One region of the Ectopseudomonas mendocina genome, then DNA from elsewhere that is predicted to be linked to it. Evidence: predicted binding sites of a transcription regulator. Region 1 holds the regulator's gene; each other region holds the start of a gene.
What was found. The regulator sigma-54, encoded in region 1, starts transcription at its own class of promoters, with help from an activator protein. The targets are predictions, from matches to a motif close to ANTGGCATNNANNTTGCTNT.

Region 2: the regulator sigma-54 is predicted to act here: its motif matches at 1,349-1,368, upstream of C7A17_RS20380 (flagellar basal body rod protein FlgF).
Region 3: the regulator sigma-54 is predicted to act here: its motif matches at 1,684-1,703, upstream of glnK (P-II family nitrogen regulator).

The regions. Positions count from the first base shown of each region.
Region 1 covers NZ_CP027657.1:1,242,953-1,246,227, reverse strand. The annotation lists gene ptsN (PTS IIA-like nitrogen regulatory protein PtsN) at 1-189, opposite strand, end outside; gene hpf (ribosome hibernation-promoting factor, HPF/YfiA family) at 202-510, opposite strand; gene C7A17_RS05830 (RNA polymerase factor sigma-54) at 604-2,100, opposite strand; gene lptB (LPS export ABC transporter ATP-binding protein) at 2,237-2,962, opposite strand; gene lptA (lipopolysaccharide transport periplasmic protein LptA) at 2,962-3,275, opposite strand, start outside.
Region 2 covers NZ_CP027657.1:4,409,525-4,412,799, forward strand. The annotation lists gene flgE (flagellar hook protein FlgE) at 1-1,203, shown strand, start outside; gene C7A17_RS20380 (flagellar basal body rod protein FlgF) at 1,416-2,156, shown strand; gene flgG (flagellar basal-body rod protein FlgG) at 2,203-2,988, shown strand; gene flgH (flagellar basal body L-ring protein FlgH) at 3,027-3,275, shown strand, end outside.
Region 3 covers NZ_CP027657.1:1,884,619-1,887,893, forward strand. The annotation lists gene C7A17_RS08715 (ammonium transporter) at 1-1,104, opposite strand, end outside; gene glnK (P-II family nitrogen regulator) at 1,149-1,487, opposite strand; gene C7A17_RS08725 (accessory factor UbiK family protein) at 1,896-2,153, shown strand; gene C7A17_RS08730 (YifB family Mg chelatase-like AAA ATPase) at 2,244-3,275, shown strand, end outside.

The sequences.
Region 1 (3,275 bases):
GCCGTTGCCGAAGCCAGTGGAACCGAGCTTTTCGCGGGCAATCAGGCTTTCGAAGATATCCTGGGCATCCAGGTCTGACAGGTCGCGCGCGATCAGGTTGGCGATCTGTTCGAGCACGCGCTTTTTGCTGCCGCCCGGCGCGTTCACTAGGGAACGGCCGGGGGTCAGGATGTTTTCAAGTCGGATCATGAAGGATGGATGTTAGCGGGCTGTGGCGCCTTGCAGGCGGTCGAGCTGCTTTTCCTTGTGCTTGATGAGTTGGCGGTCGAGCTTATCGGCCAGCAGGTCGATAGCTGCATACATGTCCGAGTGCTCGGCGTTGGCGACGACTTCGCCGCCAGCGATGTGCAGGGTGGCTTCGATCTTTTGCTTGAGCTTTTCGACCTCCATGGTCACCTGAACGTTGGTGATCTTGTCGAAGTGACGTTCCAGTCGGCCGAGTTTCTCGCCGATATAGTCACGCAGGGCGTCGGTCACATCCAGCTGATGTCCACTGATGTTGACTTGCATACCGCTTTCTCCTTGTTGCCTTGTGTAAGAGACGGATTCCATGAGAATCCGCCACCGGAACACGTTGGCTTGGAGGCATGTCGCCCCCTTGGCCTACATCAGTCGCTTGCGTTCGCTGGAGGGCGCTATACCGAGGGATTCACGGTATTTGGCAACCGTCCTGCGGGCGACTTGGATGCCTTGTGCCTCCAGTAAACCAGCGATCTTGCTGTCGCTCAACGGCTTTTTCGCGTTTTCTGCTGCAACCAGTTTTTTGATGATCGCGCGTATCGCGGTGGACGAGCATTCACCGCCTTCGGAGGTGCTGACGTGGCTGGAGAAGAAATATTTCAGCTCGTAAATACCACGCGGGGTATGCATGAATTTCTGCGTGGTAACGCGTGAAATGGTCGACTCGTGCATGCCTACCGCTTCGGCGATGTCATGCAGTACCAGCGGTTTCATCGCCTCGTCGCCGTAGTCTAGGAAGCCGCGCTGGTGCTCGACGATCTGCGTGGCGACCTTCATCAGGGTTTCGTTGCGGCTCTGCAGACTCTTGATGAACCAGCGTGCTTCCTGCAGCTGGTTGCGCATGAAGGTGTTGTCGGCGCTGGAGTCGGCGCGTTTGACGAAGCCGGCATACTGCGGGTTGACGCGCAGGCGTGGCATGGCTTCCTGATTCAGCTCAACCAGCCAGCGGTCGTTGTGCTTGCGCACGATGACGTCCGGCACGACGTATTCCGGTTCGCTGGATTCGATCTGCGAACCCGGACGCGGGTTGAGGCGCTGGATCAGGTCGATGACCTGCTTGAGCTCGTCTTCCTTGAGCTTCATGCGGCGCAGCAGCTGGGCATAGTCACGGCTGCCGAGCACTTCCAGGTAGTCGCTGACGACACGCTGGGTTTCGTTCAGCCACGGGGTGTTGGCAGGCAACTGGCGCAGTTGCAGCAGCAGGCACTCGCGCAGGTCGCGGGCACCGATGCCCGCTGGTTCGAACTGCTGGATGCGGTGCAGCACCACTTCCACTTCATCGAGCTCGATATCCAGTTCGGGGTCGAATGATTCGGTGACTTCCTCGAGGGTTTCCTCCAGATAGCCATCGTTGTTGATGCAGTCGATCAGGGTGGCAGCGATCAGCCGATCCTTGTCCGACATGGGCGCCAGGTTGAGTTGCCAGAGCAGGTGGCTCTGCAGGCTTTCACCGCTGGAGGTGCGGGTGGTGAAATCCCACTCATCGTCGTCATTGCTCGGCAGGCTGCTGGCGCTGGTCTGGTAGACGTCTTCCCAGGCCGTATCGACCGGCAACTCATTGGGAATGCGCTCGCCCCATTCGCCTTCCTCCAGGTTATCTACCGTTGGAGTGGTTTCCTGATAGCTCTCTTCTTTGCTCTGAGGGCTGGGAGTGGCGCTTTCGGCGCCATCGGCCATCGGGTCGCTGTTGTCGAAATCGTCGCCGTCTTCCTGGCGCTCGAGCATGGGGTTGGACTCCAGCGCCTCCTGGATTTCCTGCTGCAGATCCAGGGTGGACAGTTGGAGGAGGCGGATAGCCTGTTGCAGCTGCGGGGTCATCGTCAGCTGCTGGCCCATCTTGAGGACTAGCGATGGTTTCATTGCAGACCTTAATTTACCGGCGAGTTACGCCTTCCACATCAGGGCGCCGAAGCGCCGCCAGGAAGCAAATTATATGCCTGATGTTCTCGATTTTGCCTAGGGGGTGCCATATTTCTGTAGTGAAATATCCGCAGGCCTACAGGCGGAACTCGTGCCCCAGGTAAACCTCTTTCACCGTCTGGTTGGCGAGGATGGTCTCGGCATCGCCTTCGGCGATCAGCTGACCGTCGTTGACGATGTAAGCCGTTTCGCAGATATCCAGGGTTTCGCGCACATTGTGATCGGTGATCAGGATGCCGATACCCTTGGTCTTGAGGTGGTGGATTATCTGCTTGATGTCGCCCACGGAGATCGGGTCGACGCCGGCGAAGGGTTCGTCGAGCAGGATGAACTTGGGGTTGGTCGCCAGGGCGCGGGCGATTTCCACGCGGCGGCGTTCACCGCCGGACAGGCTCATGCCAAGGCTGTCGGCGATGTGGTGGATGTGGAATTCCTGCAGCAGGCTTTCCAGCTCCGTCTGACGGCCGGCGCGATCAAGATCCTTGCGTGTCTCGAGAATGGCCATGATGTTGTCGGCCACCGAGAGCTTGCGGAAGATCGAGGCTTCCTGGGGTAGATAACCGATACCAGCACGAGCGCGGCCGTGCATCGGTTGATGGCTGACATCGAGGTCGTCGATCAGTACGCGGCCCTGATCGGCGCGCACCAGGCCGACGATCATGTAGAAGCATGTGGTCTTGCCGGCGCCGTTGGGGCCGAGCAGGCCGACGATCTGGCCGCTTTCGATGCTCAGGCTGACGTCGCGCACGACCTGGCGGCTTTTGTAGCTTTTAGCCAGGTGTTGGGCTTTGAGTATGGCCATTACTGCTGCTGATCCGCGGGTTTGTTCTTCGGTTGGATGACCATGTCGATGCGCGGGCGCGGCGTGCCGACATTGGTGCCAGTGGCGCGGCCAGCGTTGACGATCTGGCGGCGGGTGTCGTAGACGATCTTCTCGCCTTCGAAGGTATTGCCTTCCTGGATCACCTTGGCCTGGTCGATCAGTACGATGCGCTCATTGCTGGCGAAATACTGGATGGTGCGGCCATAGGCCTTGACGATGTCCTTGTCCACGGCGGGCTTCTGCTCGTAGTAGGCGAGATTGCCCACCGAGGTGAAGACGTCGATGTCACCAC
Region 2 (3,275 bases), 2.6 Mb from region 1:
AGCGGTGTGCTGCTGGCTGATGTGTCGCAGTTGTTCAACCAGGGCAACGTCAACTACACGAACAACGCACTGGATCTTGCCATCAATGGCAATGGTTTCTTCATGACCAGCAACAATGGTGAGATTGGCTATACCCGCGCCGGTTACTTCGGTACGGATCGTGATGGCTATGTCGTCAACAACTTCGGCTATCGCCTGCAGGGCTATACGGCCGATGACAGCGGCAACATCCTGCCGGTGCAGTCCGACCTGCGCATCAGTGCCGGTCAGCAGGAGCCCAAGGCGACCACCAGCGTTACCCAGCGCCTCAACCTGAACTCCAATGCCGTGCGGCCTGCCAATGCCGGCACCATGGCAGCACCGACATTCGATCCGAGCGATTCGAAGTCCTTCAACTGGTCCACCTCGACCAACATCTATGACTCGCAGGGCAACGCCCACGTGATGAGCCAGTACTTCGTCAAGAACGAGGCGCCGGCCAACAATGGCTGGGTCATGCATGTGCTGATCGATGGGGTCAACCCGCGTGACCCGACCAGCACTCAGCCGTTCAGCTATGCAGTCAACTACGATGCGGCCGGCCAACTGGCCAATCCAGCGCTGACCCCATTGGCCAGCACTCCGCCGGATCCGGCCCTGGATGCACCGGCCATTCCTGCCGGCACACCTAATGGCATCTTCAGCCTGGCGGCGGCCGACTGGGTGCCAGCCGAGAAGGATCCGGTCAACCCGGGAACCATGGTGCCCAACGGCGCCGACAGCGAGGCCTTCACCTTCGACATGCGCGGCTCTACCCAGTACGCGGCATCTTTCGGGGTCAACGCCGTTAGCCAGGATGGCTACACCACGGGCCAGTTGGCTGGTATCGAGATCGATGATACCGGGGTGATCTTCGCCCGTTACACCAACGGCCAGTCCAAGGTTCAAGGGCAGGTGTTGCTGGCGAACTTCGCCAACGTCCAGGGGCTGACTCCGACAGGCAAGACGGCCTGGGCGCAGTCGTTCGAATCCGGTGAACCGGTGATTGGCACGCCGCGCAGCAGCACCTTGGGTGCTTTGCAGGCGGGGGCGCTGGAGGATTCCAACGTCGAGTTGTCGGATCAACTGGTGAACCTGATCGTGGCTCAGCGCAACTACCAGGCCAACGCCAAGACCATCGAAACCGAAAGCGCCATTACCCAGACCATCATCAACCTGCGTTGATGAATTCGGGCTGAGGCAAAGCGGCAAGCCTGGCTTGCCGCTTTGCCGTTCCAGGGCCGGCAAAACCTCGCCGCCGGCTTTTCTGAACACTTCTCTATCTTCAGTTAATCTCTTTAAAATCAATGTCTTGAGTTTATTTTTCGGGTCTGGCACGACGCTTGCTGTAGTCAATGCAAAGAGCCAAGGGCACGTCGCCCACTCGGAGAATTACCATGGACAAGATGCTGTATGTCTCCATGACCGGAGCGCAGAACAACACACTGGCTCTGCGCGCCCACGCCAACAACCTGGCGAACGTTTCCACCTCGGGTTTCCGCCGTGACTTCGAGCAGGCGCGCTCCATGCCGCTGTTCGGTGAAACCTATCCCGCTCGCGTATTCGCCATGAGCGAACGTCCTGCCACTGATTTTCGTCCCGGTTCGCTGCAGGAAACCGGACGCGACCTGGACGTTGCCGTGGGCGGCAAGGGCTGGGTCGCCGTGCAGGCGCCGGATGGCAGCGAGGCCTACGTGCGCACCGCCAGCCTGAACATCGATGCTCTGGGAATACTGCGCACCGGCAATGGTTTGCCGGTGATGGGCAACGCCGGGCCGATTGCTGTGCCGCCGGAGCAGAAAGTAGAGATCGGCCAGGACGGCACCATCAGTATTCGTGCCCTTGGCGAAAACCCCAACGTGCTGGCCGAGGTGGACCGTATCAAGCTGGTCAATCCGGATCCGAAAAGCATGGAGAAGGGCACCGATGGCCTGATTCGTGTCAAGGGCCAGCCCCCGGTAGAGGCCGACGCCACGGTTCAGCTTACCTCTGGCTTTCTCGAGGCAAGCAACGTCAATGCCGTCGAGGAGATGACCGCGATTCTTTCCCTGTCCCGTCAGTTCGAGCTGTCGGTGAAGATGATGCGCACCGCCGAAGACAATTCGTCGGCCATGGCGCGGGTTTTGCAGATTAGCTAATTACCAGCACGCGGCGCCGTAAAACCGGCGTCCGAGGAGAAACGATATGCTTCCGGCACTGTGGGTCAGCAAGACCGGTTTGTCCGCTCAGGACATGAACCTGACCACCATTTCCAACAACCTGGCCAACGTCGCGACCACCGGTTTCAAACGCGACCGTGCTGAGTTCGAGGATCTGCTGTACCAGATCCGCCGTCAGCCTGGTGGCCAGTCGAGCCAGGACAGCCAGTTGCCGTCCGGCCTGCAGCTCGGTACCGGTGTGCGTGTGGTCGGGACGCAGAAGATCTTCACTGCTGGCAGCCTGCAAACCACCGAGCAGCCGCTGGATCTGGCCGTCAACGGCCGTGGTTTCTTCCAGATCCTGCAGCCTGATGGCACCGTTTCCTATACCCGTGATGGCAGCTTCCACCTCAATTCCGACGGGCAGATCGTCACCTCCCAGGGCTTTGCCCTGGAACCGGCCATCGTCCTGCCGGCCGAGGTGCGCACCTTCACTGTTGGGGAAGACGGCACCGTCTCGGTGACCACCGCCGGCAATGCGCAGCCGCAGATCATCGGCAACATTCAATTGGCCGACTTCGTCAACGCGGCGGGTCTCGAAGCCATCGGTAACAACCTGTTCCTGGAAACCGGCGCCAGTGGTGCGCCGCAAGTCGGCAACCCGGGCCTCAACGGTCTGGGTACCACACTGCAGAACACCCTGGAGAACTCCAACGTCAGCGTGGTGGAGGAGTTGGTGAACATGATCACCACCCAGCGCGCTTATGAGATGAACTCCAAGGTGATTTCCACCGCTGATCAGATGCTGTCCTTCGTGACGCAGAATCTCTGATTTTTTGACACTGTTGTGAACGCCGCGAGGTAGTGGTTATGAACCGGCAAATGCTCTGTTTCCCCCTGTTGGCTGGCCTGCTGCTGGGCAGCGGCTGCGTGGCGCCAACAGCCAAGCCGGATGATCCCTATTACGCGCCGGTGTTGCCACGTACGCCGTTGCCGGCTGCGCAGAACAACGGCTCGATCTATCAGGCCGGTTTCGAAAATGGCCTGTATGACGACCGCAAGGCATTTCGCGTGGGTGACATCATCACCATCACCCTGAATGAGCGTACCCAGGCCAGC
Region 3 (3,275 bases), 640 kb from region 1:
CGCGGCGAAGATGCCGGTCAGCAGGGCACCGACGATGCCACCCACGCCATGCACGCCGAAGACGTCCAGGGAGTCGTCGTAGCCGAGCTTGCGTTTCAGGCTGGTGGCGCAGACGAAGCAGATCACGCCGGAGGCCAGACCGATGACCAGCGCACCTACCGGGCCGACGGTGCCGGCAGCCGGGGTGATGGCGACCAGACCGGCAACCACGCCGGAGGCGATACCCAGGGCGCTCGGTTTGCCGTGGCTGATCCACTCGGCGAACATCCAGCCCAGAGCGGCGGCGGCGGTGGCGATCTGGGTAACCAGCATGGCCATGCCAGCGGTGCCGTCAGCGGCGGCAGCGGAGCCGGCGTTGAAGCCGAACCAGCCGACCCAGAGCATCGCAGCACCGATCAGGGTGTAACCGAGGTTGTGCGGCGCCATGGCCACGCTCGGGTAACCCTTGCGCTTGCCGAGCATGATGCAAGCCACCAGGCCAGCGATACCGGCATTGATGTGCACCACGGTGCCACCGGCGAAGTCGAGTACGCCCCAGTCCCACATCAGAGCACCATCACCGCCCCAAACCATGTGGGCGATCGGTGCATAGACCAGGGTGAACCAGACGGCCATGAACACCAGCATCGCGGAGAACTTCATGCGCTCAGCGAAGGCCCCGACGATCAGGGCCGGAGTGATGATGGCGAAAGTCATCTGGAAGGTGACGAACACGCTTTCCGGGAACGCCGCCGTCAACGATTCCTTGGTCAGATTACCCAGGAACATGTTGCCCAGGCCGCCCACGAAGGAACTGAAGTTGGTGACGCCAGCTTCCATTCCGGTGGTGTCGAAGGCCAGGCTGTAGCCGTAGGCGAACCACAGGATGCTCATCAGAGCGGTAATGGCGAAGCACTGCATCATCACCGACAGGACGTTCTTGGAACGCACCATGCCAGCGTAGAACAGGGCCAGGCCCGGAATGGTCATGAACAGAACCAGCGCGGTGGCGGTCAGCATCCAAGCTGTGTCACCGGAATTCAGCGTCGCTTCCTCAGCCATGGCTAGGCCGGGGGAAAGCAGAGACAAAAGGGCTCCAAGCCCTGCGATTTTTCGCAGAGTCATGATTTAACTCCTGGGACGATTCTGGGGGTGGGGCGGCGTTGGGCTTAGATCGCGTCGGTATCGGTTTCGCCGGTACGGATGCGAATCGCCTGCTCCAGGTTGACCACGAAAATCTTGCCGTCACCGATCTTGCCGGTGTTGGCAGCCTTGGTGATGGCCTCGATGACGCGATCCAATTGGTCGTCAGCGATGGCCACGTCGATCTTCACCTTGGGCAGGAAGTCGACAACGTATTCAGCACCGCGATACAGCTCGGTGTGACCTTTCTGGCGACCGAAGCCTTTGACTTCGGTAACGGTGATGCCTTGCACGCCGATTTCCGACAGCGACTCGCGGACGTCGTCCAGCTTGAACGGCTTGATGATGGCAGTGACTAGCTTCATGAACTCTCTCCCGTATTAGGTTGACTTGCCCCAGGAATTCTCAGCCCTCGACAAGTCTAAGCGCAGTGTCCGGCTTTTGTAATGCACCGACCGCCCTAGCTGGCGTGGTCGACATCCATCAACCGCTCCTGGCGAAACACTCCCCACGCTTCGCCTGACGCACCGGTACTGCATCGGTGCATGCGTCACCAGGGGCTAAGCAGAAAGCTTGCCAGCTACATCAAAAGCCTGATGTTTCAGGACTTTGCACCGGTGCCGAGGAGGTGACCGGGCATTCATGACAGAAGCAGCGCACAGAATTGGTGCAACGAACCATCCACACGCGCTCGAAAACTGTGCGCCTTGGCGCCAGGTCGCGGTTTTCGCCTGCGTGCTACACTGCCCGCCGTCTGTATCTGGAACCTGCCCATGCTCCCGCCCAAAGCTCTGCTCGACACCCTCAGTAGCCACGCCTCGCGCCTGTTCAGTGGCGACAGCCCACTTCCTCGCGCCGAACTGGAAGCCCAGTTCAAGGCCCTGCTGCAGAGTGGCTTCAGCAAGCTCGATCTGGTCAGCCGGGATGAGTTCGATAGCCAGATGGTGGTTCTGGCCCGCACTCGCGCCCGCCTCGAGGCGCTGGAAGCCAAGGTCGCCGAATTGGAAGCCAAGCTCACCGCGGCAGACTAAGGTTTGTTGTAGGAGCGGCTTCAGCCACGAACAGGCTTCGAAGCTGAAGCCGCTCCTGCAGGCACTGCCCCACCTGATCAAGGAGTGATCATGTCCCTGGCGATAGTCCACAGCCGCGCCCAGGTCGGCGTCGAAGCACCGACCGTCACCGTCGAGGCGCACCTGGCCAACGGCCTGCCATCCCTGACGTTGGTGGGCCTGCCGGAGACGGCGGTCAAGGAAAGCAAGGATCGCGTGCGCAGCGCCATCCTCAATGCCGCTTTCGAGTTTCCCAGCAAACGCATCACATTGAATCTGGCACCGGCTGATCTGCCGAAAGACGGCGGTCGCTTCGACCTCGCCATCGCCTTGGGTATCCTCGCCGCCAGCGGCCAGGTGCCTGCTCAGTCACTGGACGAATACGAGTGCCTCGGCGAACTGGCGCTGTCCGGCGCAGTGCGCCCAGTGCAGGGTGTATTACCAGCCGCCCTGGCAGCACGTGCAGCCGGGCGCACCCTGTTGGTGCCGCAGGCCAATGCCGAAGAGGCCAGCCTGGCCTCGGGCTTGAAGGTGATTGCCATCGAGCATCTGCTGCAGATCGCCGCGCACCTCAACGGCAGTGCCCCACTCGAGCCCTATGCGGCACAAGGTCTGCTCCGGCAGAGCCTGCCCTATCCGGATCTGGCCGAAGTACAGGGGCAACTGGCTGCCAAACGTGCGCTGCTGGTGGCCGCCGCGGGCTCGCACAACCTGTTGCTCAGCGGCCCGCCCGGTACCGGCAAGACGCTGCTGGCCAGCCGCCTGCCCGGCCTGCTGCCACCGCTGGACGAAGACGAGGCACTGCAGGTCGCCGCGATTCACTCGGTGGCCAGTCATACGCCGCTGCAACACTGGCCGCAGCGGCCTTTTCGTACCCCCCACCATAGCGCTTCCGGGCCAGCACTGGTCGGCGGTGGCAGTCGCCCACAGCCTGGTGAAATCACATTGGCCCACAAGGGTATTTTGTTTCTCGATGAGCTGCCGGAATTCGATAGAAAAGTGCTCGAGGTGCTGCGCGAACCGCTGGAAAGCGGTCATATCGTCATCGCCCGGGCGCGGGACAAGGTGCGCTTCCCGGCGCGTTTTCAGCTCGTTGCAGCGATG